3 regions of the Bacillus sp. AK031 genome follow, and region 2 is predicted to be linked to each of the others. Evidence: riboswitches for the same ligand, from Rfam matches in the RefSeq annotation. Region 2 holds a riboswitch; each other region holds the start of a gene.
The links. A riboswitch is a leader RNA that binds a small molecule or an ion and turns the genes downstream of it on or off. The one in region 2 is predicted to bind S-adenosylmethionine.

Region 1 (10,013 bases), 370 kb from region 2:
TGAAACTCTTTAACCGCCGCTTCTGTTGAACTGTTGAAGTAGCCGTCATTCCGGCCTGGCTTGAAGCCAAGCCCTTCCAGCATCAGCTGGGCATTCTTTACTTGCTCGTTATTCATTTCGGCCGTCAGCGGCTTTTCTGCTTCTAAAGGATGGGCATAGAAGTAAGAAGGCTGTTTGACCTGAATGTCCGGCTGGATGCCTTTTTTATGAATCCAGTTCCCTTTGGGTGTGAGCCATTTGAACATCGTCAGCTTGATGTTGCTTCCGTCCCCCATCGGGACCGGCTGCTGGACCGTTCCTTTTCCGAACGTTTTGGTACCAATCAAAGGATAGCCTCCCGCTTCCTTCAATGCCCCTGCAAGAATCTCAGAGGCTGATGCACTCCCCTCATCGACAAGTACGGTAATCGGATATGCCTTCCTCTGCTTATTTTCAGAGAAATATTTCATCGTCTCACCGTTGCGCTCCTGGATTTGCACGTATGGTTTTTCCTCTGTCACCAGTTCAACCAGCATTTCATTTACACTCGACAACAGTCCCCCCGGATTGCCACGGACATCGATGACAAGCCCTTCGATACCTGTTTCCTCCATTTCCGCCAGCTGCTTTTTAAAGTCTTTCGCTGTATTTTCAGAGAAGGATGAGACCTCAATGATACCGTAATCTTTGCCGTTCTCTTTTTTAATATCTGAGTGGACTGTTTCCAGAGGGATTTCATCTCTTTTTACACTTACCTTGATGGGATTGGTAACCCCTTCTCTCATAACCTCCAACTCGACACTGGAGCCTTTCTCGCCGCGAATCTTCAATGTGGCTTCATATAAATCCAAGCCGACAATGCTTTCCCCGTCCACTTTTAAAATTTGATCATTAGGCCGCAGCCCTGCCTTTTCGGCTGGAGAGTCCTTGAACGGTGCAACAATCAGAAGCTTCCCGTCCATGACCGTCACTTCTGCCCCGATGCCTTCAAAGGAAGAGCCGAGGGAATCGCTGAATTGCGAGGCAGTGCTGGCATCCATGTAGACAGAGTAGGGGTCGCCGAGAGTATCAAGCATTCCCTGGATTGCACCTTCCACCAGCTCTCCCTTGTCCACTTCCTCTACATATTTGTCCGCTATCAGATCGTAGGCAACCTCCACTTTATGCAGACGGTCCGTTACCTGGCCCGAGTTATCCGCGGCCCCTTCTTCTGCCTTGCTGTCAAATGAATTCAGTAAGTCCATTCCGCCGTACATTCCCCCGGCACCTGCCAAAAGGGATGCGACGGCTATTATAATCACGCCTTTGCGCTGCTCCATTCTGTCTCCTCCCTATATATCACCTTCATTAGCATCCTTTTAATCTTTCGGATAAAAAAGACACCACACAAAAAATGCTTAGAAGCGGTGCGATGTCTTTGCTATTGAAACTATATGCCGGTGAGGGACAAGTTATGAGTCATGGAGCTAACTTTCTAAATGGGTTTTTATGAGGCCTCCCCATTTTTCAAATTCAGTCAGAAAACCATCATGCCCGAATAAGGTTTTTACTTCATAAAATACAGATCTCGGAACCAGGTCTGCCAGTTCTTTGATGAGTGAAGGCGGGTAAATTAGATCTCTAGTAAAACCGAGAGAGATAAGCTCCCGTTGAAATTGTGAAGCCGCCTCCCTCCAACCGCCCCGGTCCCTTCCGATGTCATGGCTGTTCATGGTTTGGAGCAAATACAAATAACTGTTGGGATCAAACCGCTTTGCCAGTTTTTCACCCTGATAGGCAAGATAGGATTCCACCTGGAACACCTTTTCAGAGGCTTCAGCCCGCTGGAATCTTTCATTAAAAAGTTCAGGAGACCGGTACGTGACCATTCCGGCCATCCTTGCCACCCGCAGGCCCGCTACATCTGCTGCATCTTCATAATGGCCATCCTTCCAGTTGGGGTCAGAAGTGATGGCTGATTTACCGATTGCATTAAAAGCAATTCCGTAATCAGAAAAATACGGCGTGCTTGCCAGCATGAACACTGTTTTAACGAAGGCAGGATAAAGCAGGCCCCATTCCAGAGCCTGCATCCCTCCCAGCGAACCTCCAATCACGGCATGGAGTGAGGATATCCCAAGTGTTTGGAGTGCTTTATACTGAGAATGCACAATATCACGGACGGTCACCTGCGGGAAAGCCATCCTGTAAGGCTGTCCTGTGTCCGGATCTTTAGACAGTGGTCCTGTCGACCCGTCACACCCACCCAGAACGTTAAACGTCACCACCAGGTATTCTTCCGTATCGATATATGCCCCGGGACCGATCAGCCCTCTCCACCAGCCAGGCTGACCATCCGTCCCCACACTAAGGTGGCTGCCCGTCAAGGCATGGCAGACAAGAATGACAGGTCCTTCTTGATTGCCGCAAATCTCATAGCTGAGTCCAGCATCCATGAGGAGTCTGCCGCTTTCAAGTATGAGATTACCTACCGAAACATTCCCTGTTTCATAGATTGCTTTTTTCATAAATCAGACTGAAGCTGCCGCTGCCGTCGCTTTTTGGATTGCCTGGTCAAGGTCTGCCGTTAAATCTTTTACCGACTCCAACCCGATCGACAGCCTAATGAGCGCTTCGGTTACACCCGTCGTTTTCAGGTCTTCACTGTTCAGCTGCTGGTGGGTGGTTGATGCCGGGTGGATGATCAGTGATTTGGCATCACCGACATTGGCAACGTGGGACCATAATGTTATATTGTCTATCAACTTTCTGCCAGCCTCTCTTCCGCCCTTGATGCCAAAGTTGACGATAGAGCCATGTCCATGCTCTAAATATTTTTCCGCAAGAGTGTTGGCCGGATGGTTTGCCAGTCCAGGATAGCTGACCCAGTCAACAGATGGATGATTTTCCAGGTAACGGGCAATTTCCAGGGCGTTGCTGTTATGCTTGGGAACTCTAAGGTGTAGCGTTTCAAGCCCTTGCAGCAGCAAAAACGCATTGTGCGGGCTCAGGCAGGCACCAAAATCACGCAGGAGCTGGACGCGCAATTTTACGGCATAGGCCGCCTCGCCAACATCAACATATTGAAGCCCATTATAGCTGGCATCCGGTTCTGTAAACCCGGGAAACCTAGGGCTGTTCCAGTCAAACTGGCCGCCATCAACAATGACACCGCCGATTGCCGTACCGTGTCCGCCGATCCACTTCGTTGCCGAATGGATGACAATATCTGCTCCATATTGAATCGGCTGGCAGCCATATGGCGACGGGAAGGTATTATCGATAATCAGCGGAACACCCTTGGAATGCGCGATATCCGCAACTTTTTCAATATCCAGCACATTGAGGCTCGGATTGCCGATCGTTTCTGCAAATACCGCTTTCGTGTTTTCGGTTATCGCATGGCGGAAATTTTCCGGGTCGGTGCTGTCAACGAACTTCACCTTGATTCCGTAGCGAGGAAGAGTCACAGCAAACAGGTTGTAGGTCCCGCCATATAGTTTTGACGAGGCAACAACTTCATCGCCGGCACCCGCCAGGTTCAATATCGCCAGGGAAATCGCTGCCATTCCGGAAGACACCGCTACGGCTGCGACTCCTTTTTCAAGCAGGGCAATCCTTTTTTCAAAAACATCCACAGTCGGGTTTCCGATCCTTGTATAGATGTTACCGGCTTCACTTAATGAGAATAAATTCTGCGCATGTTCAGTGTCGTTGAATACATACGATGTGGTTTGATAAATCGGAACGGCTCGTGAACCTGTAACAGGATCAGGTTCCTGTCCTCCATGCAGCAGTAATGTTTCCGGATCGAATTGATGGTTTGTCATACTAACTTCCTCCTCTTATTTAAATAAAAAATTTGACACTGGATCGGGAAGAGGAATTTTCAACATGAAAAAGCCCTCTCCGCTAAGAAGAGGGCTTGAATAGACATCGGCTCCTCCTCTTATCTTCCAGACTTCGTGAGCCTGTAGGATGTAGCACCTTTTTCAAGCAGGTTCTGCTTGAAGGTTGCCGGGCTTCATCGGGCCTATTCCCTCCGCCGCTCTCGATAAGAGTTATCGAATTGCTTATGAAAAATTTATATGCTGTATGTGTTGGATTATAACCAACTATTTCGCCAAGGTCAATGATTTTTCAGAATATTTTTATTTTGATTTGTCCACTGCAATTTTGAAGGCCTGGATAATATCCTCTGCATCTTCAATGCCGACGGAGATGCGGACGACTTGCCCGTTCACACCGATTTTCGCCCTTGCTTCCGGGGAGAGTGCGCGGTGAGATGTACCTTGAGGATAGGATACTGTCGTCTCCACCCCTGCAAGTGTCGGAACAATTTTCACCCAGCTCAAGTTTGTGAAAAACCTGTGGATATCGTTTTGCTCTGCAAGTTCGATGGTGACGATGGCGCCATTCCCTTTTTCGGAGGCATTTTCCGGATAGTATACTGTTTTAACACCCTCATGGTTCTTCAATGCACCTGCTAACCTTTGGGCATTTTTACACTGCTGCTTCATTCTGAGGGCCAAGGTTTTGCAGCCTCTCACTGTCAGCCAGGCTTCATGCGGGCTTAGATTGCTGCCAAGGTTGACGACTTTCAGCCTTGCCTTTTCAATCAATTCTAATGAGCCTACTGTTACACCTGACGTAACATCACTATGGCCGCCGATATATTTTGTTGCGCTGTGGGCGACGATATCCACACCTTCCGTGTAAGGCGCCATAAGGTATGGGGTCGCAAATGTATTGTCGATCATGGTTTTCAGGTTATGCTTTTTCGCGATGGAGATGAGTGTGCCGATATCCTCCACCCGCAGAAAAGGATTGGTGATGCTTTCACTGTATAACAGCTTCGTTTCCGGAGTGATGCTTTTTTCGATCTCTTGAGGATCGCTGAAATCGACAAAAGTGGTTGTGATGCCGAACGACTGTAATTCTTCTTTTAACAGATGATAAGTGCCTCCATATATATCTTCTGCTGCGACGATATGGTCCCCGCTTTCAGCAACGGCGAGAATGCCTGCGAGGATTGCCGCGAGTCCCGAGGAGGCGGCAACTCCATCCGGTGCGCCTTCAAGTTCTGCGACCAGTTTGCCCAGTTCATCTGTATTCGGGTTGCCTGAGCGTGTATAAAGATAAGGCGATTTTCCTTCATAAAATCCTTCCAGCTCTTCAAGGGAAGAAAACGTGAAAGCGGAGGTTTGATAGATCGGTGTCGTTTTGCTGTTGATATCGCGTTTATGTAATGTGCTGTGTACAACTTTCGTGCCAAAATTCATGATGAACCCCTTCCTTTTAAATCCTTTTCCCTTCATTATACGACAAGAAATTGCGACTGTCAGTCTTTATCGAATTAACGCATCACCGCGCGAAGAGGGACTGTCCCTTTTAGTATGGCAACGCGTTAATGCATGAAAAGGGACTGTCCCCTATTGCGCATTAACGTATTAACGCAGCATAGGGGACAGTCCCTCTTAGTGCTTTAGAGGAGTAAAGTCAGTCCATTGATCGCACCATTTGGATCATCATTTCTTTGTTCATGGGTCCGAGGATTTTGTGCTGGATGACGCCGTTTGTGTCGATCATGTAGGAGGTGGGGATGGTTTGGGCCTGGTAGGCAGTTCCCTGTTCTCCTTCTTCATCCAAAGGGATCGGGAATGTCAGACCATACTCCTCAACAAACTCCTGGACAGCTTCCTTGCCATTATCAATTGTCGAAAGATTCACCGCCAGCATTTCGACATTTTCTCTTTCATGATACTGTTCATAGTACTCTTGCATATGCGGCATCTCCGCTTTACAAGGAGGGCACCAGGTCGCCCAGAAATTCAAAATCACTTTTTGCCCTCTGTAATCGGAAAGCGCGACCTCTTCCCCCTCCAACGTGGTCAACGTAAAATCCGGGGCGGTGTCTCCTTTATCCAGGCCTTCACTTCCGAATTCCACTTCCAGCCCTGACTCGAGTTGTTCCGCCACCTGTTCTTCCATTTCTTTTTTTGCATTTTGATTTTGAACGATATTGGCAACAAACAAGCCTATCAGAACACCGACAAGCCCGAACGCCAAAATTTTCTTACTCATGAGCGTCCCTCCCGAATCTATTTACAACCAGTACTCCAATCGTTATGACCACATATGCGAAGCTCTCCGTCGAAAACCATCCGCTCTGCAAGAAATTAACCAATAGCTGTATGCCGGTGAACACCAGCAGCCAGATTTCCTTTTTCCCCATCTTCAGAACCAGGTAAAACAGCCCCAGCCCGACAAGAAGATTTCCGGCATCCAACAGAGAAGTGTTATCCGCTAAATACCCTGCCGCTCCTTCATATACAAGAACGAATAGAATCCACGAACCAAACAGATGCTCTCGCTTTCCTTTTAAAAATATATAAATCAGGGCCATGGCTATCCCTAACCAGAAACCCTTCACCCCTCCATAATAATAAATGACGGACAGAGGCTGCCTGATAAAAGCAGAGAAATCAAACAGGATGAAGCTCAGCTTCCAGGTCAGGATGAACCAGAACACACTGTTGCCGAACCATTCATTTGCCTGTTTGCCATCATAAAGTTTTAAAAAGATGCCTGTCACTGCAAAAGCAATGACGACGGCTCCCCAGACAGAGGGAAACGTGAAAGCTCCTATGCTGTACCACTTCAAAGGTTACACCTTCCTGACTGCGTGCGATTTAAATCATTTCCCTATCATAATACCAGCAATTACCCACCCATTAGCAACACAAAGTTTGAACAAAGACAAAATCATTCTTTATAACCATTAATTACATAACCAAGTAAATCTTGTGACACTCTATATACAACAGGGGGTGAAAAGATGCTGAAATCCACACGCGAAAAAAATAAGAAGGATCAAGAGAAGGACTGCTCTGGTGTTTCTTCCTCACTTGAAGATAATACCGAAAAGGTCAAGGAAACCTTTAATTATCCCATCAATCAAGATCTATCCGTCAGGCCGCTGACGATTTCTATTTTTAACAAAAAAGCCATTTTGTTTTTCCTTAATGGCATGAGCCAGCGAGAGGTCATAGAAAAAGAACTTATTCCTAATCTTATAACACCTTACCCAAACGAAGAAGCGGAACTGGACCTGGATTTTTTCGCAAATCAAATACCGATCAAAGATATTAAAGAGGAATGCGATTACGATACAATCGTTACCAATCTCCTGATGGGGAACACAGTGCTATTTATTGAAGGCGAAGAACACGCCTATCTGTTTGGAACCACCGGATTTGAAAAAAGAGGAATTCAAAAGCCGGAGGATGAGGCTGTCCTCAAGGGGCCAAAGGAAGCATTCATCGAGTCCATTGCCGTCAATATTTCACTGATCAGGAAGCAGCTGCGCTCCTCTGAACTTATGACAGAGTATGTAACCGTCGGTGAAAAAGGACTAAGCCAGGTTGCCCTGATCTATTTAAAAGGTGTCGCCAATCCTGACCTTTTAGAAAAAGTAAAAAAGCGAATTACTGAAATGAAGTCAGATGAAGTGCAAAACCTGGGGCTTCTTGAACAGCATATCGAGGAACGGCCTTATTCACTCGTTCCGACGGTATTGTATACGGAAAGGCCGGATAGAGCAGTAAGCTTTATTAATGAAGGGCATGTCGTGCTGCTTATGGACAGTTCTCCAAGCAGCCTGATTGTGCCTGTTACTTTCTGGTCGTTCTTTCATTCATCCGAAGACTCTTACGCAAGGTGGCCTTATGGCAATTTCACGAGATTTCTTCGCTTGATAGCGATCTTTATCACCATCATGACCCCTGCAATCTATATTGCGGTCACTAATTACCATATTGAAATGCTGCCGACCGATTTGGCCTTGGCGATTTCAGCAACCAGGGAAGATGTTCCATTCCCGGCGATATTCGAGGTCGTCCTTCTCCTGTTTTCTTTCGAATTGATCCGTGAAGGCGGCGTAAGGGTTCCGAGTCCAATCGGTCCGACCATCGGGATTGTCGGTGCCTTGATTTTAGGGCAGGCAGCCGTCGAAGCCAATATCATCAGTCCAATCCTTGTTATCGTGATCGCGATTACGGGACTTGCTTCATTTGCCATCCCAAACTTGTCCTTCAGCTATATGATCAGGCTGTCGACCTATATCTTCCTTTTATTCGGAAGTTTATGGGGATTCTTCGGAATCGGCATCTGCATTACGATGTGTATCGGGTATTTAACGACACTTACTTCATTTGATGTGCCATTTCTGTCACCAATGGCGCCTCACTACCCTTCATCTAAAGATCTCATTATCCGCCCGCCGACATGGAAACAGTGGCTGCGGCCTTTGAATGTGTTCCCAGTTGAACCTAAGAAGATGAAGAAGCCGAAAGGAGAAAGCAACGAATGATCACTCCCCAAGATAGGAGACTTGGAACCCGGGAGCTGTTCGCCCTAATCACGATTACGCTTGGAATCAAGTTTACAGATATGACCGCTACCCTGCTGTACAAAGAAACAGCACAGGCTGCGTGGATGATCCCTCTTATCTCAGGCATGATCATGGTCATTCCGCTCATATGTATCCTGATTTTGCTGAAGCACTATGGAGACCGGAATATTATTGACATTACCTATAAGGTGACAGGCAAATTCTTCGGCTTCCTGATCGGAATGACCTTATTTTTAATCGCCTATTCATCGACGGTCATTGACAGCAGAAGTTACGTCGATATCATGAATACGATGTATTTCCCATCAACCAGTTCCATACACTTATATTTTGTCCTGGTCGGATCAAGCTACTACCTGGCCAACCGGGGACTGCTGGCGATCGGGAGAACAGCCTGGATTACGTTCCCATATATAAAAGTATCGTTATTTTTCATCATCATCCTCCTATGGAGCGAACTTTACTTCGGATACATGTTCCCGATTGCCGGCCATGGCCTTAAAAAAATTGCTGTCCAGGGAGCAAGTTATGCTTCTATAACAAGTGATCTGCTGTTCTTCTCGATTTTGTTTCCATTTTTTAAAAGCTACAAATCATTCAAAAAGGCGACACTCTTGGGATTGGGAGTATCGATAGTTGAACTGATGGTGTTCTTCGCGGTTTTCATTATGTATTTCGATTATCCATCGATTGAGTTCATCGCCTATCCTTTCCATGAGATTACCCGGATGGTTACCTTCGGAAGATATGTATCCCATATCGAAGCATTATTTTTTGCCTTTTGGAGTGTGGCAAGCTTAATCCGTTTCGCAGTGTACCTGTATATCTCAACAGCCTTTTTCGGATATACAGCTAAAATCAAGGAGTTTGAACCACTTATCTTACCGTTTGCCGTACTTGCCATCATGCTTGGACTGCTGCCGGAAAATGTGGCTCAAAATGTACTGCTGCTCCGAAATGACATCATTTTAATGATCACATCCGTTTTGATTTTCCTCATTCCGGTCACCCTGCTGATTGTCGCAAAACTGAGAGGTGAATTCAAGCAATGAAATACCTGGTTATGTTTTGTTTACCTATTCTTATTTTGACTGGCTGTGCAGACAAGATTGAAATTGAAGAGGAGGGGTTTGTTCTAGTCATCGGCATTGATTTACCGGAAGATGGACAAAACGGCTTGGATATTACCTATCAACTGGCAGACCCCCAGGCAGGTGCACCCGGCAGCCAACCGGGGGCAGAGGAACACAAAACAATCACCATTCGTATGCCGGACCTTATATCTGCCCGGGATATGCTTAATGTTTCAGAAACCCGGAATATCAACTTTTATCACACTAAAGCATTGGTCGTTAGTGAAGCCTTTGCCCGTTCCGACAAATTTCTTGAAAGCATCGGAACTTTAGGGCGCGATCCGCAAGCAAGAAGGGATATGATCCTCCTGGTCTCGAAGGAAAGAGCCAGTAACTACTTGAGAAACAACAAACCAGTCTTTGAAGCAAGCCCGCATAAATTCTATGACTTTATTTCCCGCAGGTGGGAAACGAATGCGTTAGTCCCTAAAGCTGACCTGCAGCAGTTTTTGCATGACATAGAAGCAGATGCCGGACTCGCTTTAGCTGTGTACACAACGGCAGAGAAA
Region 2 (10,013 bases):
TTTAACCGGTCGGTTCGCTCTTCTTTTTTAACATGTTTATGTATTTGCAAGTCACAGTAATAATCACAGAGTTCATGTAAATAAGGTTTTATGACAGGATAACCCGGAACATCTGACAGCACGGATTGACATGTCAGCACCAGCTCATTCAGATAACCACCGTCATCCTGATCTTCTCTGTGTCTGTAATACTGGCGCAGTGGAGCACCTACTGTAAGAGCGTCTTTCATTGATTCATGGAGAGCTGAAAAATCCTCTGGATCCAGAGAAGTGCTTCTGTCACATAAGTTATCCAGGTAGTCACTGATTGTCTGATACGCGACTATGAATCTGATTGCACTTTCCCTTTTCCATTGAGCAAGCAGGGCCAGGATCGATCCCCCTTCACAATGGAACGTTTTATGGAGGATACTTGCAAGGGCCTGGGTTTTCAGTTCATCATTCGGAATAGCTTCAGCCTTGCTTGACCACCCTTCAAGTTCGCTGTGGACCACAGGGAATACCTTTCGATAAACCTGACTCATCAATGAAAAAGGATGAGTGGGAATGGACATATACTTCACCTCGCTCAATTAGGTTTTGAAAAAGCTATTCTTTGACTACATAACCGATCGTTTTCAATCTTGACTCTACAAAGGTTTTGGCATATTCGAATACATCGTCCCGTTCAGGTTCATTAAATATTTCATGATAGCACTTCGACCATTCTTTATAATGCATTTCAGATAGGGAGAGCTCATTGAACCATTTTTTCACGAGTGACTTATCTACAATCTTATCATCTCCGCCCTGCATGACCAACAAAGGAACATCCGGCATTTTATCCATGTTGGCAAAAACCAGCTTCATTGCCTTGTCGAGTTCCCTGTACCAGCGCACAGACACTTTGGTGACATACAATGAATCATTGCTGTCTATTTCCCTTACATCCTGGTTTCGAGTCGCAAGGTCAACAGTCAATCCTGATGAAAATCTCACTTGCGGCGCCACTTTGTTTAAAATATGGGAAATGAATTGAAGCGGTTTTGGCGGTGAATCCACAAGGCCCAGGCATGGAGATGAAAGTATCAGGCCTGCAAGGTTGATATGGGATTCCTGCATAAGCCTTGCTGCAACCAGCCCGCCCATACTGTGGCCGATCAAGAATACAGGCAAGTCAAATTGATAGGCAGCCTGAATCCAGTCCTTCACCTCGACAATGTATTCGTCAAAGGCATCAACATGTCCTCTTTGAGCCCTTGATGTCATGCCTTGCCCCGGCAGATCTCCCATGATGACATGATACCCGGATGTCCGCCACATTTCAATGAGCCACCCGTAACGGCCATGATGCTCCATAGCACCGTGTATAATGACGATAACCGCCTTAGCCTCCTGATCCGTTTCCCATTTCCACATGGCAATTCCTCCTTAAATCTTCATTCTAAAATAATGATAGTTACTTTCAATAATGATACACTCAAATTATTAAGACTAATTATAACTGTCCTTTGAAAGGAGTAGTACAATGATTTATGAATATAATGGCAAAAAGCCAAAGATAGCCGAAAGCGCCTATATTGCTGATTATGTAACAGTTACAGGTGATGTCGAGATAGGCGAAGAATCCTCAGTATGGTTTAACAGCGTCATCCGCGGCGATGTCGCACCTACCATCATTGGGAACAAGGTCAACATTCAGGATAATTCTGTTCTCCATCAAAGCCCTGACAATCCATTGATCTTGGAAGACGAAGTCACCATCGGTCACAGTGTCATCTTACATAGTTGTAAAATCAGGAAAAAGGCACTGATTGGCATGGGGTCAACCATACTCGATAATGCCGAAATAGGTGAAGGGGCTTTTATTGGTGCCGGAAGCCTTGTCACCCCTGGAACGGTCATCCCGCCGAACAGCATGGCCTTCGGAAGGCCGGCCAAGGTCATCAGGGAATTGAATGATCACGATATCAGCGAAATGAAGCGGATCTCAAGGGAGTACGCCGAAAAAGGACAGTACTACAAATCATTGAAACCTCTTAAGTAATAGATTTTACTGTTTTTTTACCCATTATCCATGGGAGTTATTCTTTCATCGGGAAAGTAATCATTTGCAGTAGCAGCCCTCTCCTTTTTGATGGAGAGGGTTTTTAGTTTTGGAGCTTTTGACATCGCCGGTTTTTGATTTTTCCGATTCCGTGATGCCATAGCAGCCTAATGATAACGCCAATTTTTGTTTTTTCCAATTCCACGGTCCCACCCCTCTTCATGACACCGAAAATGTTAAATTTTCCTTTTAACTGTGCTTGACCAGCCGAAGTAATCCTGGTTTCACATACAATAAAACCCGAAGCAATATACTCCGGGCTTTAACAGTCATTATTCTATTACGCTTTTGCCTGCTCTTTAAGGGCCGCAGCTTTGTCAGTGCGCTCCCATGGAAGATCAAGGTCGCTTCTGCCAAAGTGGCCGTAAGCAGCTGTCTGTTTGTAAATCGGACGGCGAAGATCAAGCATCTTGATGATGCCTGCAGGACGAAGGTCGAAGTTGTTGCGGACAACGTCGATCAGAACATCTTCAGAAACATCGCTTGTTCCGAATGTGTCGATAGAGATTGATACCGGCTGTGCTACACCGATTGCATAGGCAAGCTGAACTTCACATTTATCAGCCAATCCTGCAGCGACAAGGTTTTTGGCAACATAACGTGCAGCATAAGCAGCGGAACGGTCAACTTTCGTCGCATCCTTTCCTGAGAATGCACCGCCGCCGTGACGAGCATAACCGCCATAAGTATCAACGATGATTTTACGGCCAGTCAAACCGGCATCCCCTTGAGGTCCGCCGATAACGAAGCGTCCAGTAGGGTTGATGAAGTACTTTGTATCTTCATCAATAAGCTCTTTCGGTACAACCGGATCAATGACATATTCTTTCAGGTTTCTTTGGATACGCTCTAAAGAAACCTCCGGATGATGCTGTGTAGAGATAACGATTGTATCAATGCGGACAGGTTTGTCATTTTCATCATACTCAACCGTTACCTGAGTTTTACCATCAGGACGAAGATATGGAAGCACATCGTCTTTACGCACTTCAGTCAAGCGGCGGGAAATTTTATGAGCTAATGAGATTGGAAGAGGCATAAGCTCCTTCGTTTCATTACAAGCGAAACCGAACATCAGACCTTGGTCACCAGCTCCGATTGCTTCGATTTCTTCGTCGCTCATTTGTCCTTCACGTGCTTCAAGCGCCTGGTCCACACCCATTGCAATATCAGCAGACTGCTCATCGATGGAAGTCAAGACAGCACATGTTTCAGCATCGAAACCGTATTTCGCACGAGTATAGCCGATTCCTCTGATTGTTTCACGTACAATTTTCGGAATATCTACGTAAGTACTAGTTGTAATTTCTCCAGCAACCAAAACAAGACCAGTTGTAACAGACGTTTCACATGCTACACGTGCGTTCGGGTCATTAGTTAGAATTGCATCTAGGATTGAATCGGAAATTTGGTCACAAATTTTATCTGGATGTCCTTCCGTTACGGACTCAGATGTAAACAGACGACGTTTTTTTGACATCGGTGTTCCTCCCTTAAGAAAAATAATTGGCTGAACAGAATGGCCTGTTCTCAGGTAGTTAATCACGGTACTCATTCCCTTAGTAGTATGAAGTAAACATGGTGTTTTTATCAAAAGACTTCATCTGCAGGGGCAGAAATTCTCAATAAAAAAAACCTTCCCGTCTATTAAAGAGGAAAGGTTATGATTTAAAGCCGCGCCTTTCACTCTTATTGATCAAGGAGAACCTTGCATCAGATTAGCACCTTTGCTTAAAAAATGACCTTATATCAGATTACTGTGTCATCAGGATAAGCAATACAGCTTAAATCATTAAGAATGATTTTGGTTCAAACAAACAGACAAAGAGGTTATCTCCTTGTTTGGACCAATCCTTTTGAATACTTCTGACAAGTATATTTTTCAAGCAGGTTGCTGGGTTTCATTGGGGCTGTCCCTCCACCAGCTCGGAATAAGAGTATCCGTTCAAGGGTCAATATTAACTTACTTTGTCAAAACGTGTCAACAGTTTTATTTCCTTATTGTGCAACTTATTTCAGCTGCACAAATCTACTTGCTTCTGCTGGTTCTTATACACCATTTTAAAGACACTTGATTTAGTAATTTCCTTTCTAAGTGTCTCTGGGCAGATTAAAGAACATTTAATTTCGCATACTCTTCTCTAACTGTCTCTACAACCGTTCTAAGAACACTTAATTTTCCACTCACCATCGTAACTTTCCCTACAGCCACAAGGAGAAAGGCCCACTGCAAAGTATTCTGTAACAGAGAAACAAGCTTTTCATCACGTACAAACCAACCATTTTTATAACCCCTGAAAACCACGTTATTCAATTAAACCTTCCTATATAAGAGAAACTTCTTTACAAACGTTCACAATTCGATAAAATCGTAATAGCATAACTTAATATATATTATTCCGGGGTTTTTCAGAAATAAATGTTTACTCACCACCATTTATGACTAAATCATTAATACAGCAATTATGTCAGCGCTCTCAAAAAATTCTTGTATTTCACCTTTAAAATTGTGACAATTTAAAAACATCGAGTAAAAATAATTAAATAGTATAGACTAATGGTTTTATTGTGTTATACTAATTCTTGAGAAAGCAAAGGGGTAATTAAATAAGGCTCTTTTTTGAAGGCTGAAGCTTTATGGGAGAAGCTTCAGCCTTTGAGGCAGAGCATTAAATACAGAACAAAGGAAGGTTATAAAAAAATGACTTCAATTAGCCTGTCTAATAAACTAAATGAATTACTTAACGGAAAAAATACAAAAGTACAATTATCTGTACCTCAATTAGTTGAAAAAGTTCTGAACCGCAATGAAGGAATTCTTACGGCTTCAGGGGCAGTCCGTGCAGAGACAGGAAAATATACAGGCCGTTCTCCACAGGATAAATTCATTGTAGAAGAACCTTCAACAAAAGATAAAATTTCTTGGGGTTCTGTAAACCAGCCTATTTCTTCAGATAAATTTGATAATCTTTATAATAAAGTCATTGATTACTTACAAGATAAAGAAGAAATTTTTGAATTCAAAGGATTCGCCGGCGCTGATCCAAAGCACCGCATGCCAATCCGTGTAGTGAATGAATATGCTTGGCACAATCTGTTTGCCCACCAGCTTTTCATCCGTCCAAGTGCAGATGAGATAAAAGGCCACAAAGCTGAATTTACAGTCATTTCAGCTCCAACTTTCAAAGCGGATCCAGCTGTTGACGGCACAAACTCTGAAACATTCATCATTGTTTCTTTTGAAAAAAGAACCGTACTGATCGGCGGTACAGAGTACGCGGGCGAAATGAAGAAATCAATCTTCTCTGTGATGAACTTTATGCTACCTGAAAATGATATCCTTTCCATGCACTGTTCGGCTAACGTAGGCCAGGAAGGTGACGTAGCATTGTTCTTCGGACTTTCCGGAACAGGTAAAACAACTCTATCTGCTGACCCTAACCGCCGCTTGATTGGTGATGATGAGCACGGCTGGTCTCCAAATGGGGTATTTAATATAGAGGGCGGATGCTACGCAAAGACTATCGACCTTACTCGTGAAAAAGAACCCCAAATCTTTGATGCGATCCGTTTTGGTTCTGTGCTTGAAAATGTGGTTGTCGATGAAAACACCCGCATTCCGGATTACGAAGATAACACACTGACAGAAAACACACGTGCAGCATACCCGCTTCAAGCAATCGATAACATTGTTGATCCAAGTGTTGCCGGTCACCCTAACACAATCATCTTCCTTACTGCTGATGCCTTCGGCGTATTGCCTCCAATCAGCAAACTGACAAAGGAACAAGCAATGTATCATTTCTTAAGTGGTTATACTTCTAAACTGGCTGGCACTGAGAGAGGAATCACTTCTCCACAGGCAACGTTCTCAACATGCTTCGGTTCTCCATTCCTGCCGCTTCCTGCAACAGTATATGCAGAGATGCTAGGTAAGAAAATCGATGAGCACAATGCTCAAGTATACCTTGTGAACACTGGCTGGACTGGCGGAGAGTATGGTGTCGGCAGCAGAATGAAGCTTTCTTATACACGCGCTATGGTTCAAGCTGCACTTGAAGGTGAACTGGCTAATGTTGAAACAGCGACTGACGACATTTTCGGCCTTCAAATTCCAATTCATGTACCAGGTGTACCTGATGAAGTACTGCAACCGCGTAAAACATGGACGGATGAAGAAGCTTATGTGGAAAAAGCGAAAGAGCTTGCAGGCAAGTTCAAGAAAAACTTCACGAAGTTCAATAACGTTCCAGAAGAAATTCAATCTAAAGGCGGTCCACTTAACGCATAATATGAAAAAGAGGCATGCTCCCAATTTTGAGCCTGCCTCTTTTTTATGTCCTGATAATTTAGTTATTTTTCGCCCGCTCAACAATCTCTTTGAATCAGCCTTTTATCAATTTGTGCTGTTCAAGGATGTTAATTGATAAGTAATGATCGTTTGGCCATTTTCCCACTGAAGCTTCCTGATCACACCCATCCCATTCGTATCTGCTTCCTTCGTCTTTTTCACTTCGACTGGTATTTCCATCGGATATAAACGATATCCCTCTTTTACAAGCTGGAAAAAGTTCTCTTCCATTCGTTCTTCATTTCCTTTGGTCACAATCATTGTATTTAATTCCAAACCCATTCCCATTAGGAACACTCCCTTAAACTTTAATTGTTCCATCCTGCTATGTCACACGCTTTGTTTCTTCATCCAGCTGCAGACCATCTGAACAATTTCACGGTTGATTGCCGGCGGAAAATAATGTGTATAGTTCTCAAAATAATAGGTATCTACCATTTTGTCCAGTTCTTTTAGTCTTTTTTCAAGCTTATATGCATGATCAATGGATACATTATGATCCTTCTCGCCATGTATGATAAGTACAGGTGCACTTATTTCCTCTAAATGGTACAGCGGGGTCCTCCATTTATACCGCATCGGATATTTATTGGGTGTTCCCCCAATAACTCTCTTCATCATCCTGCGCAAATCCTTTCGTTCTCGGTAAGTCAGAACCATATCGGATACCCCGCCCCAAGTGACCACCGATGCTGTTTCCTGCTTCTCGATAGCTGTGAGGAGAGCCATTACGCCTCCTCTGGAAAACCCAAAGACATGGACTTTCCTCCCTGCCACTTTAGGATTGTCAGCGAGTAAATCAAAGGCAGCGAAAGCATCGTGTCGGTCGTCTCCGGCAAAGTCCTCATTCCCTTCTCCTCCTTGATTGCCCCGGTAAAAAGGCGCGAAGACGACAAAGCCTTCAGAAGCAAACTGCGCAATACGCGCAGGTCTTACCTGCCCAATATTTTTGATTCCTCCTCTAAGATATAGAAAGCCGGGATACACTCCATCATTTTTTGGCTGGGCAAGCAAGCCCTTCACCCGGAGGCCGTCTGCACAGTAGGTAACAGAAAATAGTTCAACTGCCGGATTCGGTGACGGGAAGATTGTTTTTTCAAGAATTGTGCCGCTTTTCATCGTCTCACCCTTTCTTCGATTTATAGGCTATCACACAAATTTTATTTTTACATACGATATGTAGCAAACAATATCTGTCTTTCATCCCGCCTGCATCGACTCTATGCAGCCATATGCGGCGGGGATTGGCAGGCTAAAGGAGAGGAACCATTTTGAAAAGGCTGCTGAAACTTAGTGTTTTATTATTTATGATTCTCATTCTTTCAGTTGGTATGTGGGGGTGCGCCCAAGAAGAACAGAAAGCGCAAAAAGTGAAAGTTGCTGAAGTAACGCGATCCATTTTCTATGCACCTCAGTATGTCGCCCTGGAAAAAGGCTTCTTTGAAGACGAAGGTCTCGACGTTGAATTAACGACGACATGGGGCGGCGATAAAACGATGACAACCTTGCTTGCCGATGGCGCCGATATCGCACTTGTTGGTTCTGAGACGACTATTTATGTTGATTCACAGGGTTCAAGTGATCCTGTCATCAACTTTGCACATGCGTAATTAACTCTTATACAGGTATGTAATTAAAATTTTGAGCTTCCATATAGGAGCTCCTTTTTTTATATCATACTTCTATGCAGTTCGTATATCAACGTGCCTTTTGCACTTCACACACTGGAATAGATTCGGTTGGATTTCCTTATGCCTTTTTAACTTTCGGCAGGTCTGGCAGGATAGTGTGACGTGTCTGACCGTAAAATCGTTGATTTTCATTTCATCGTCTTGCATCACTACATCATCTTCTTCAGACTCATCTTTGTCTGGCCAAATAGCAAACAGAAAAATGGTACTCATTACGCCGGTCCCAAAACTTACCCAGTCCACATCAATCACCTCTCATTCAGAATGTATTGCAGCTCCCCGGTATTAAAATCTTTCACAGGAACAATTCTATAAGCAGAATCAATACTATGTTCCTGCTGCAACTTAAATACGAACTCGGGATCATTCAAACAAGTCTCAACCAAGAGACAGGCGAGAGTGGTAGGTTTCATGTTACAAGCTGTGGACAACCTATTTAGTTTTGCGCTCATCTTATTGTTCAGTGAGATGTTCACTCGATTTACTTTCTTATTTCCTAACCCCTTTCCTTCTATCATCAAAACACCCCCTTCCAAATGTCATGACAATTGACAGTGTCAACCGTGTAACAATGTAACAAAAGGGACATGGAGGAGGGAGGTCATAATCTTAAGGTGATCCCGCCTCCAGATGTCTTAATTACCTCTTTTTTTTGGAGTGATCTTTGGTACTCTCTGTCCACCAGAGTTTTCAAAAACTGGCTTCCGTTTCGTTTGCCCCCATTAGGAAGTTTAGTCACGAAATCATGAAGCACCTTTTGTTCCGGATCATCAACGTTTAAACAGAGTGATACTTTTTTGATTGTCATTTCAACCTCTCCCCTACCCTTGTATTTGCAGTCCACTTCTGAACTACTTGATAAATGGTTATGACAGTATGTAGACAAATATTCCTTTACTGAACACAAAAAAACCGTCTCAATTAAGAGGCGGTTTTTATTACACGGAGAGTCCTTGGTTGAGTGGGCTCCCAACTGATATATCCTTTTTCTTTGAGTTTATGAAGAAACCAGCTCACTGTGGATGATGACTTTAGACCAACCATTTCACCGATATCTCGGTATGCTGGTGGATAGTTATTTTTGTTTCCATACTCGCTTATTGCTTCCAGTACTTCTTTCTGTCTCTGGGTTAATTCAGCCATGATTTAGTCTCCTTCGTTGTTTGGCAGCTGATAAGATGTTTGCCTGTTTAAAGGACCTCAGCTGCTGTTTTTTCATGTCATAAGTTAATATGCTATCAGGCGTTATTTTCCTCATAATCACAGCTCTTTGTGAGATTACTCCCTGGTTATTTATATAGATTAGTTCAATGGGTAACTTATTCTTCAATGAGGTTTTAAACAAGCAGTTCATCAGTATCAACTCCTTTTGACCTAATTTTATACGAACGATAGTTCGATTTCAAGTTGATTTACGAACAAATGTTTGTATAATTAATGGTATAAGGAGATGAAACGGGATGATCAATGACCGAGGGAAAATAAAATGGCAGTCGGCTTTCTTTATGCCTGAACATGTAAAATTAATAAGACAAATACCAATTGATGAAGTCAGGCAAAGAAAGCCGGAAGTGGACGAGCAAGAGTTTGAAGAAATCGGCATCATCGTCATGGAATCATTAAACTACACGGTTTTTATTAAGCTCACAGTGTGGAGGGGTGGATTCTTTAGAAAACTAACTGGAATTGTGGCAAAAGTGGATATGCTAATGAAATACATACTTTTTGAAATTGATGATAATATCCATAGAATTCTTATTGAAGAAATCATTGCTGCTGAGAGGGAATAAAGATGACCAGGATACCTGAACATGACCGTGACATTATTGAGCAAGCCATGTACCTTCCTATGCTCCTCACAGTTCTTGACCGGGACTGGAAAGTT
Region 3 (10,013 bases), 740 kb from region 2:
AAGCAGGAGCGGCAGGAACAGCCCTGCAAACAAGAACACAGAGAACAGGATGGTCAATAGTCCATCCACACTTAACAGCAAGCCGCCGGTCGCATCAGACCAGACCCATTCCGGACCAAGCTTAAACAGTGTCATCACAGCGAAGATTCCGCCCAAAAGACGGATGAATAACCATAACAGGTTGACTGCGAATAAATTATTTAAGAAAGCATTTTTTATAATAAAATCAGGCTTTAGAAACTTGGCTGCAAGAGAACCGAGAACGGTCACGATAATCAACCCAGTCATGATCGCCGGTACGAATGCACCGATGTACTCTTGCACAAATCCTGATAAGACCGCAATCGGGATGGTGATCCCATCTTCTTGCGGAATCGGGATCATAAACAGGAATATACCTAAAAGGGAAGGGAGCAGGAATAGAAGAACATTTCCCGTATTTACTTCTGATTTTGTCTTAAATTGTCCATTGTCCATGCGACATCACCTCAAAAACGTAATAAAATACATAGTAATTCATAAATATTCAACTGTCCAGACTTTCTTTTTAATAAACAAGCAACTTAGCAAGCAAGCGTTGCTGTCCCTCCTTTTCCCCTTTCTTAATAAATAGAAACAGGTCCATTCATATTCAAAATTTTACAACAATTCATCTGTTTTCGACAAGAGCCTTCCGCTTCACTTATTTGGGTTAAATTATCAAATTTGCTGAAAAAATCAAACATTTTAACGAAAAAAGGTTTAACTATAGTTCAAAAGTGGTATATAGCCAACCATGTCAGAAATAGTAGGTGAGTTTTATGGAATCGATTGTCGATCTCTCGGATGACCAGGTAATCGAAATTTATAACCGGTCAATTGAAGAAAGAGTAGTGAGAGAATTCATAGAAATGGTCAGGCAGGAATTAAACAGGCGCGGCCTGTTGTCGGCATAGAAAAAAGTAAAATGACATAACAAATGAAGGACGAAATCGCTTTTGATTTCGTCCTCTTCTGATTGATGAAGAAGGTTTGGGTTCATTTTGAATATGGATTCTTAGAATTGAAAGTAAAGTAACAGGAGTGTTATTAAAAGGGAATGAAAAGATTTCCTTTCTCTTTTATTATAGAGTAGAACTGCAAACTTAGATTAATTGGAGTCGTACACCTGGAGCGGAAATTATAGCACTATTTTCGGGGGCTTCTTTTTTCATTGAGATAAGTCTTAAGGGAATGGGGAGAATAAGTGAAAGCCTTTCTTTACAATAAATTAGCATTAAGGTGTTAAAATGCCTTTAGGCAGACAGGATGCTGTCTCATCCAGCGGATTATATTCCGTATGAAACCAACCCCGTTTAGAAAGAAGGTTATACAAAATGATTACAATCATCGCCAGTGACATGGACGGTACTTTGTTAAATGGAAAACAGGAAATAAGTGAAGCAAACAGAAAGGCCTTGCTGGACGCTCAAGCCAAAGGAGTGCAAGTGGTTGTCGCGACAGGAAGATCCTATGAAGAAGCAAGATATGTCCTGGAAGAGGCGGGAATTTCATGCCCGATTATCTGTGTAAATGGCGCAGAAGTCAGGAACGAAGAGGGAAAAGTGGTCAAGAGTGCAGCTATTCATGAAGAGAAAGCCCTTGAAGTCATGCGAATACTAAAGGACATGGGAATCTATTTTGAACTGTATACCACTCAAGGTACTTATACAGAAGATTACGAGAGAGGGATCCAGTCCATCGTCGATATTTTTAAAACAGCCAATCCGGAAACGTCGGAACAGGCCATCCGGGATGCTGCCCAGGAGCGCTTTGAAAAAGGCCATATAAAAGTAGTGGACGATTACAGTGCAGCTTTTACAAATGGCAATGCCGTCTATAAATTTTTAGTCTTTTCCTTTGATGATGAATTACTGAAAAAGGCAAAGGAAAGCCTGGAAAGATCCGGCGGGCTGGCGATCAGCGCATCCGGGAGGGAAAACCTTGAAGTGACGAGTGAAGACGCTCAAAAAGGAATCGCCTTAAAGAATCTTATTGCAGAAAAAGGGCTGGCCCCTGAAAACGCCATGGCAGTCGGAGATAACCTTAATGACCTTTCGATGATGAAGGTAGTCGGGAGACCAGTAGCCATGGGCAATGCGGCAGAAGAAATCAGGTCATTTTGCACATATAGCACAACAAGCAATGAGGAAGACGGGGTAGCCCGAGCTATTTATGAAGCACTGGAGAACAAGTCAGAAGTTGTTGATTAAACCCCTGATTAAGGGTACATAATGAATAGGGCATACACCTCCTTACATAAAAGGGAGGTGTTTTTAAGTACGGAGTAACTAAGAGTAAAAGGGAAGGAGAACTATTTGATGAAAAAGCTGACCGTGTTATTATTTGTTTTGGTTCTAATGGCATCCTGTTCAAGCCAGCCTTCTGATCCTGAGACACAAGAAACAGCAGGCAGAGGAAATCTCAATGTGGAAGTACTGGAAGAAAACCTGGACGTACCGTGGTCCATCAATAAAGTCGACGGGGATTTTTATATTTCGGAGCGTACAGGTGGAATTGTGAAAGTAACAGATGGAGAAAAGACAAGGATGAAAGTGAATCTGCAGAGACCTTTGGCGCAGGTCCCGGAAGCTGGTTTGCTTGGCTTTGTTCTGCATCCGGACTTCCCGGAAACACCCTCAGCTTTTGCCTACTATACGTATCAAAACAGTCCCGCTCCCCATAATCGCATCGTCGTTTTAAACCTCGAAGGAGAAGCATGGGAGGAAGGGGAAACACTGCTTGATAACATCCCAAGCGGACAATACCATCATGGCGGCAGACTGGAGATCGGTCCCGATGAAAAACTATATATCACGACAGGCGATGCCACGAAACAGGAAATTGCCCAGGATTTGAATTCCTTGGGAGGAAAGATTCTCAGAATGAATCTTGATGGTACAATCCCGGCAGACAATCCATTTGAAGGTTCATATGTATACAGCTTCGGCCACCGCAACCCTCAAGGTATGGCATGGAACGGAAGCGGAAGTTTGTACAGTACCGAACATGGCCCTTCCGGTTATGATGAAGTCAATTTGATCAAGGCAGGAAACAACTATGGATGGCCGCTCATAAAAGGAGATGAAAGCAGGGAAGGCTTGCAGCAGCCTGTTGTCCATTCCGGAGAGGTATCATGGGCGCCCTCAGGTGCAGATTTTTATGAAAATGACCTTTACTTTGCGGCACTTAGAGGACAGGGAGTAAAAAGACTGTCACTGGAGAATGAGCAAGTGGAGGAGGTTCTATCAGGATACGGGCGGATAAGAGACGTTTACATTGAAGGCGGCAACCTTTATTTTGTCAGCAACAATACGGATGGCAGAGGAAACCCGGCAGAAGATGATGATAAGCTATATAGGGTTTCCATTCCTGAGCTGAACAGCGGCCGTAGTGACGAGTAAGGACCCGAAGGTGAATAAATATACTGTTGCTCTAAAGGGAAAGGACACCTGTGTGTGCCCTTTTCCTTTATTTTATAGCTTCTTTTTCGACCCGGTCCATGAATTCCTGCACAACCTTGTTGTTATTTTTATCTCCCCCGAGCTTTAACATGGCCCTGCCGACAAAATTCTTGCCTTTATTGGTTCCTTCGTAAATGAAATTCGTGCTTGTTTCGTCAATTTTTTCAAGAGTGAAAGAGAGGTCGATTTCAAATGCTTTAGCAATAACGAAACCGATCCGTTTATGTTTTCGGCTCTCGACGATATAAGTTTCTGTTCTTTTGCCTTCCTGGTATTTCTGCTCATATTTAGAGCCTACTACCCCTTCTGCTTCGTATACAGGTTTATTTTCTATGACTTTCGGCATGATTCTTGGCATATTTTCTTCTGAGAATAAAGTCCAGACTTTTTCAATGTTTGCTGGGATGGCCTTTTCTTCTTTCCAATGGATCATTGGTTTTGCTCCTTTCCAGATTCAATAAATTCGTCGATTTCAGCCAGTTTTTGCTGAAGTGTTTCGATTTCCTGTTGTATATTTTTCTTTTTCAACTCCAGTAACTCCTCCAGGTTGAAAAAGGATTGGTCGTTCATGACATCCTGCATTTCCTGGATTGTCAGTCCAAAGTTTCTTAGCTTAACGAGAAGAACAGCCAGGAAATAAGACCCGTCATCATAGTATCGGTAGTTGTTCTTCGGGTTAATGTAAGCAGGCTCCAAAAGCTTGATTTCAGCATAATAGCGCAAAGTCTCTTTACTCAAGCCCGTGATTTCGGCAAATTCACTGATTTTGTACATAACTCCCCTCCGGTACTTTTATCATAAACTATGGGGTGCACCACACAGTCAAAACTTTTTTGGAATATCTCTTAGTCTAGAGTAGTATATTTCAAAAAAGCATCAACTACAGATGAAAACAGCCCCAAAATATTTCTGAATGCTTTGTTAGTTAACGGTATAATCCAGTTTAACAATTCTACAAACCGAAAATAAAATCAATCTAGTTTTAGAGAAAAAACAGGTTGATTGGAGCGGAAATCAGCAGAAAACTTTTTTCAAAAAAAGTATTGACACTTTGAAAATGGCGTTGTAAAGTGATAATCAAGTTTTACAAAAAACAGAATAATTTTCCATACTTCTTATCAAGAGAGGCAGAGGGACTGGCCCTGTGAAGCCTCGGCAGCGGACTCCATTGCGAGTACCGTGCCAAATCCAGCAAGCAATGCTTGAGAGATGAGAAGAGGACGGATTACATAATCATGCCCTCTTCGCTTTCAAGAAGAGGGTTTTTATTTTGTTGAAGCAGTTTTACAGGGAAGGGAGAGGAAGAGCGAAACGAGTATAAATATAATCCTGAGTAACCCGATTGAAAAAGTGAATATTTCTCTTATCGAGAGAGGCGGAGGGACTGGCCCATTGATGCCTCGGCAGCGGACTCATCATCGAGTACTGTGCCAAATCCAGCAAGCTATAAGCTTGGGAGATAAGAAGAGCCCTCTTTGCTGTGTGCAGAAGCCTCTTCCATTCCCCCGGAAGAGGTTTTTTATTTTGACGAAACGAGAAAGGAGCAGCAAAATGATTGAATTTCAAGGCTTAACGAAAATATACGAAAGTGGCAATCAGCCGGTCAGGGCATTGGACGGCATCGATTTAAAGATCAATGAAGGGGAGATATACGGTGTCATCGGCTTTAGCGGTGCAGGAAAAAGCTCGCTGATCCGGTGTGTCAACTGGCTCGAGAAGCCGACATCCGGGAAAGTCATCGTGGGAGGCAGGGACCTTACAGCTTTGGGTCCTAAAGAAATCAGGGAGATTAAACGGAATATCGGCATGATCTTTCAGCACTTCAATCTGCTGAATTCAAAAACGGTCTTCGCCAATGTCGCCATGCCTCTTAAACTGGCAAAGGTACCGAAAGAAGCGATTAAGGAAAGGGTATTGGAGCTGCTTGAATTTGTAGGTCTCGAGGATAAAGCCAATCAATATCCTGATCAGTTATCCGGCGGGCAGAAACAAAGGGTGGGCATTGCCAGGGCACTGGCCACCAAGCCATCGATCCTTCTATGTGATGAAGCGACATCTGCCCTTGATCCGCAGACAACCAATTCGATTCTGCAGCTGCTCAGAAAAGTGAACAAAGAATATAAGATCACGGTTCTGATCATCACGCATGAAATGACGGTCATCCGCGAGATTTGTGACAGGGTTGCCGTCATCGAAGCGGGAAAAATCATCGAGGAAGGTTCAGTGTTTGATGTGTTTTCCGCTCCCCAAACGCTGACGGCAAGAAATTTTGTCAGCACCGTCATGAATGATACGCTGCCTGATTCAATCAAAGAAATTGTCAGGAACAACGCAGGAAAACAGAAGGTCTTCAGAATCAACTTTGTCGGGGAATCGGCCGGTCAGCCTCTTCTTTCGAAAATCGCTAAGAGGTTCGATATCGATACCAATGTTCTTTTCGGTAATATCACGGAGCTGCAGGGAATCCCATTCGGCAACTTGATCGTTGAATTCATCGGCAGCGACAGTGAAATCAATCGGGCTCTTATGTACATTAACCAGGAAAAAGTCGGAATCAAGGAGGTGGAGGCCAATGCTAGTTGATCAGGAGCAAATTATTGAGGCGTTGATCGAGACACTTCAGATGGTCGCTTTCTCACTGTTGTTCTCAGCGCTCCTCGGATTGCCGCTGGGAATTCTGCTGGTAGTGACACGGAAAGGCCATCTGTTGGAAAACCTGCCCGTGTTCAATGTGTTAAATGGAATTATTAACGTGTTCCGCTCAGTACCATTCATCATCTTGATGGTGGCGATCATCCCTGTCACAAGGTTGATCGTCGGAACTTCGATTGGTACAGCAGCTGCCGTCGTGCCGCTTGTTTTCTATGCAGGACCGTATATTGCGAGGTTGATAGAAAACTCCTTGCTTGAGGTGGAGCCGGGCGTGATTGAAGCGGCAGAATCAATGGGGGCGACCCCGTGGCAGATCATCATCAAGTTCCTGATACCCGAGGCACTGAGTTCACTGGTTCTCGCTTTCACCATTGCGACAGTGGGTCTTGTAGGGGCTTCGGCGATGGCAGGTGCAGTCGGAGGCGGAGGTCTGGGGGATCTCGCGATTACATACGGCTATCAGCGTTTTGATACGACCGTCATGCTGATCACGGTCGGGATTCTGGTTCTGTTGGTGCAAGGCCTGCAAACGTCCGGGAATGTTTTATCAAAAAAAATCAGAAGAAGATAAAGGGAGGATTCATCTTGAAGAAATTATTATTAGCAATCTTAATTTTGGCATTGGCGGTGACGGGGGCAGCCTGCTCCAGCACTACAAGCGGGGAAGAAACAGTAAAAGTGAAAATCGGGGTAAGCGGGTCCGATAACCGCATTTGGGATTATGTATCGGAAAAAGCTGAAAAAGAAGGAATCGAAGTGGAAATTGTCCGATTCTCTGATTATGTCCAGCCTAACATAGCGCTTGCTGAAGGAGAATTGGATGCAAATGCATTCCAGACGATTTCATACTTCAATGCTTTCAAAAAAGAGCACAACCTTGATTTAGCACCAATTGCAACGACCGTAATCGCTCCAATGGGAATTTACTCCGAGAAATATGAAAGTGTAGAAGACATTCCTGATGGCGGGAAAATTGCCGTCCCGAATGAAGCGACAAACATGGGAAGGGCGTTCCTGCTGCTTCAGGAAGCCGGTTTGATTACATTGCCGGAAGACTTTGACGGCAATGGCGACATTGAAAAAATCACAGACAATCCAAAGAATCTTGAAATTGTGCCAGTTATAGCGGGCCAGACGCCAAGGGTATTGCCGGATGTAGCGGCTTCCATCATTAATAACGGGATTGCGGTTGACGCCGGCTTCACGCCGACAAAAGATGCGATTTTCCATGAGAGCGAAACGGCCACACCTTATATCAATATCATCGCGGTCCGTACAGAGGATAAAGACAATGAAACTCTTAAAAAGCTCGCAGAAATCTATCAGGAAGATGATGTGAAAGAGTTTATTGAAAAAGAATATAAAGGCAATGTCATTCCTACGTTCGTTCCATTGAGTAATATTGGGGAATAAATTCAGTTTACAAAAATAAAAACCAAGGAGGAATTTAATATGTCATCAGCAGTTGAAGTGAACACCCAATTGAAAGCGAGAATCATTGAAAGCGTAGAAAGCAAGAGGGAGCAGTACTTGTCTGCAAGCCACAGGATCCACAAGAAGCCGGAAATCGGCAATCAGGAATTCTTTGCTTCAGAGCTGCTGACAGGGATTCTTGAGGAAGAGGGCTTTCAGGTGGAACGAGCGGTTGCCGGCCATGAAACAGCTTTTCTTGCCCGCAGGAAATCAGAAAAGCAGGGGCCGACTGTCGCGTTTCTTGCAGAGTATGATGCACTCCCTGGGATCGGCCATGCCTGCGGACATAACATTATCGGAACAACCAGTGTAGGGGCGGCGATCGCATTGGGCAAGGTGCTTGATACAACGGGTGGTGAGGTTGTTGTGCTGGGAACGCCTGCGGAAGAAGGTGGACCGAACGGCAGTGCGAAAGGGAGCTTTGTAAAACATGGACTCCTGCAGGGGGTTGATGCAGCGCTGATGGTTCACCCTTCAAACCAGACAAGGTTAACGGCTTCCTCGTTGGCAGTCGATCCGCTTGATTTTGAATATAGAGGAAGGCCGGCCCACGCTGCAGCTTCACCGGAGGAAGGCATCAATGCTCTTGACGCGGTGATCCAGTTGTTCAATGGGATCAATGCTCTGAGACAGCAATTGAAAGACGATGTTCGGATTCATGGGATTATCACACATGGTGGAGATGCTCCGAATATCATCCCTGAATATGCAAAAGCGCGATTCTTTATCCGGGCGGCAACCAGATCTTATCTCGATGAAGTGACAGAGAAAGTGAAAGCAGTTGCTGAAGGTGCGGCACTGGCGACAGGAGCGGAACTTAACGTCATTGCCTTCCAAAATGAAGTGGATAATCTGCTGCCGAATCGAACCTTTGATCATGCTTTTAAGGAAGTCATCGAAGAACTCGGAGAAGAGGTGGTCCTGACTGAAAAGGGCGGAATTGGGTCAACAGACGCCGGAAACATCAGCCAGGTGGTGCCGACAATCCATCCGTTTATTAAAATCGGCGGAGAAGAACTTGTTGGCCATACAGTGCCTTTCCGAGAAGCGGCTGCCTCTCCACGAGGTGACGAAGCGCTGATCAAAGGTGCGAAAGCACTCGCGTTGACTGGCTTGAAGCTATTGACGGATCATCAGCTGTTATCGGCAATCAAAGAAGAGTTTCTGGAAAGAAAGCTGGAGGAGGCATAAGGACCGGGCTTGGAGCAGAATGTTCTGCTCCAAGTTTTTTTGTGGATTTTTCGGTTAGATTGAAACCTTGGCGAAATTATTTTTCAGGATTCTTTTGTTATACAATAGAGACAAATCAACTGGATAGTGGAGGAGATACAATGAATCACCACCAACAGAAAATCCAAGAAGCAGCTGCTTCTATCAACAAGGTCCGCGATAAGGTAAGCCGCAGCCAGTGGAAGCCGTCCTATCACCTGGCGCCGCCTGCGTACTGGATGAATGATCCGAACGGTTTCAGCTTTTACAATGGAGAATATCATCTCTTTTATCAGCATCACCCCTTTTCTCCTGAATGGGGACCGATGTACTGGGGACATTTCAAGAGCAAGGATCTGGCACATTGGGAGGAAGTTCCGATTGCCCTGGCTCCGAGCGAGGAATATGACCGGGACGGATGTTTTTCCGGCAGTGCAATCGAGAAGGATGGAAAGCTGTACCTTATGTATACAGGTAATCAGTGGACTGGTACTGACCATGAAACAGACTTATATCAAACACAGTGCCTGGCTGTCAGTGATGATGGAATTACGTTTGAAAAGTTATCTGAAAATCCGGTCATCGATCCTGCTCCTGAGGGAGACATTCACCCATACCACTTCAGAGACCCAAAGGTTTGGAAAAAGGGAGAACACTATTATTGTGTACTTGGATCAAGGACAAAGGATCATATGGGACAGGTGCTTCTTTACCGTTCAGAGGATCTGCTGAACTGGGAATTCATCAACGTGGCAGCAAAAGGCGAAGGCAACTTTGGCTATATGTGGGAGTGTCCCGACCTCTTCGACATTCAAGGCAGGGAGGTTCTTGTCATGTCTCCGCAAGGGATGGGGCCGGAAGGGAACTTCTATCAGAACCTTCATCAGGCAGGATATGTTGCCGGCAGCCTTGATTATGAGACAGGAGAGCTGGAGCACGGGCCATTTGAGGTTTTGGACTACGGTTTCGATTTTTATGCTCCTCAAACAATGGAGGACCCGACTGGGAGAAGGATCATGGTGGCCTGGATGAATATGTGGGAAAGTCCTATGCCTGAACAAGAAGAGGGTTTTGCAGGTGCGATGACGATTCCCCGGGAGCTGTTTGTAGAAGCAGGAAAGCTGAAAACAAAGCCGGTGCCTGAACTGGAAAAACTCCGAAAGAATCATAAGCAGTATCAAAATATTGTGGTAGAAG

Region 1: another riboswitch for S-adenosylmethionine. It lies ahead of M1E09_RS02315 (O-acetylhomoserine aminocarboxypropyltransferase/cysteine synthase family protein); the one in region 2 lies ahead of metK (methionine adenosyltransferase).
Region 3: another riboswitch for S-adenosylmethionine. It lies ahead of M1E09_RS00645 (methionine ABC transporter ATP-binding protein); the one in region 2 lies ahead of metK (methionine adenosyltransferase).

What each region holds. Positions count from the first base shown of each region.
Region 1 covers NZ_CP096424.1:502,847-512,859, reverse strand. The annotation lists gene M1E09_RS02325 (S41 family peptidase) at 1-1,298, opposite strand, end outside; gene metX (homoserine O-acetyltransferase MetX) at 1,446-2,486, opposite strand; gene M1E09_RS02315 (O-acetylhomoserine aminocarboxypropyltransferase/cysteine synthase family protein) at 2,490-3,788, opposite strand; SAM riboswitch class I at 3,905-4,019, opposite strand; gene M1E09_RS02310 (trans-sulfuration enzyme family protein) at 4,110-5,240, opposite strand; gene M1E09_RS02305 (redoxin domain-containing protein) at 5,458-6,042, opposite strand; gene M1E09_RS02300 (hypothetical protein) at 6,035-6,622, opposite strand; gene M1E09_RS02295 (spore germination protein) at 6,797-8,329, shown strand; gene M1E09_RS02290 (GerAB/ArcD/ProY family transporter) at 8,326-9,423, shown strand; gene M1E09_RS02285 (Ger(x)C family spore germination protein) at 9,420-10,013, shown strand, end outside.
Region 2 covers NZ_CP096424.1:872,075-882,087, reverse strand. The annotation lists gene M1E09_RS04455 (tetraprenyl-beta-curcumene synthase family protein) at 1-554, opposite strand, end outside; gene M1E09_RS04450 (alpha/beta hydrolase) at 589-1,398, opposite strand; gene M1E09_RS04445 (gamma carbonic anhydrase) at 1,508-2,026, shown strand; gene metK (methionine adenosyltransferase) at 2,367-3,566, opposite strand; SAM riboswitch class I at 3,773-4,024, opposite strand; gene M1E09_RS04435 (hypothetical protein) at 4,197-4,400, opposite strand; gene pckA (phosphoenolpyruvate carboxykinase (ATP)) at 4,788-6,377, shown strand; gene M1E09_RS04425 (DUF2584 domain-containing protein) at 6,483-6,725, opposite strand; gene M1E09_RS04420 (alpha/beta hydrolase family protein) at 6,768-7,556, opposite strand; partial or broken gene M1E09_RS04415 (ABC transporter substrate-binding protein) at 7,769-8,038, shown strand; gene M1E09_RS04410 (hypothetical protein) at 8,120-8,371, opposite strand; gene M1E09_RS04405 (hypothetical protein) at 8,377-8,646, opposite strand; gene M1E09_RS04400 (hypothetical protein) at 8,730-8,936, opposite strand; gene M1E09_RS04395 (LexA family protein) at 9,050-9,271, opposite strand; gene M1E09_RS04390 (YolD-like family protein) at 9,589-9,918, shown strand; gene M1E09_RS04385 (hypothetical protein) at 9,921-10,013, shown strand, end outside.
Region 3 covers NZ_CP096424.1:131,058-141,070, forward strand. The annotation lists gene M1E09_RS00615 (YjiH family protein) at 1-477, opposite strand, end outside; gene sda (sporulation histidine kinase inhibitor Sda) at 801-935, shown strand; gene M1E09_RS00625 (Cof-type HAD-IIB family hydrolase) at 1,356-2,231, shown strand; gene M1E09_RS00630 (PQQ-dependent sugar dehydrogenase) at 2,340-3,422, shown strand; gene M1E09_RS00635 (SRPBCC family protein) at 3,490-3,915, opposite strand; gene M1E09_RS00640 (MerR family transcriptional regulator) at 3,912-4,256, opposite strand; SAM riboswitch class I at 4,595-4,698, shown strand; SAM riboswitch class I at 4,843-4,948, shown strand; gene M1E09_RS00645 (methionine ABC transporter ATP-binding protein) at 5,034-6,065, shown strand; gene M1E09_RS00650 (methionine ABC transporter permease) at 6,055-6,705, shown strand; gene M1E09_RS00655 (MetQ/NlpA family ABC transporter substrate-binding protein) at 6,720-7,547, shown strand; gene M1E09_RS00660 (M20 family metallopeptidase) at 7,587-8,798, shown strand; gene M1E09_RS00665 (glycoside hydrolase family 32 protein) at 8,939-10,013, shown strand, end outside.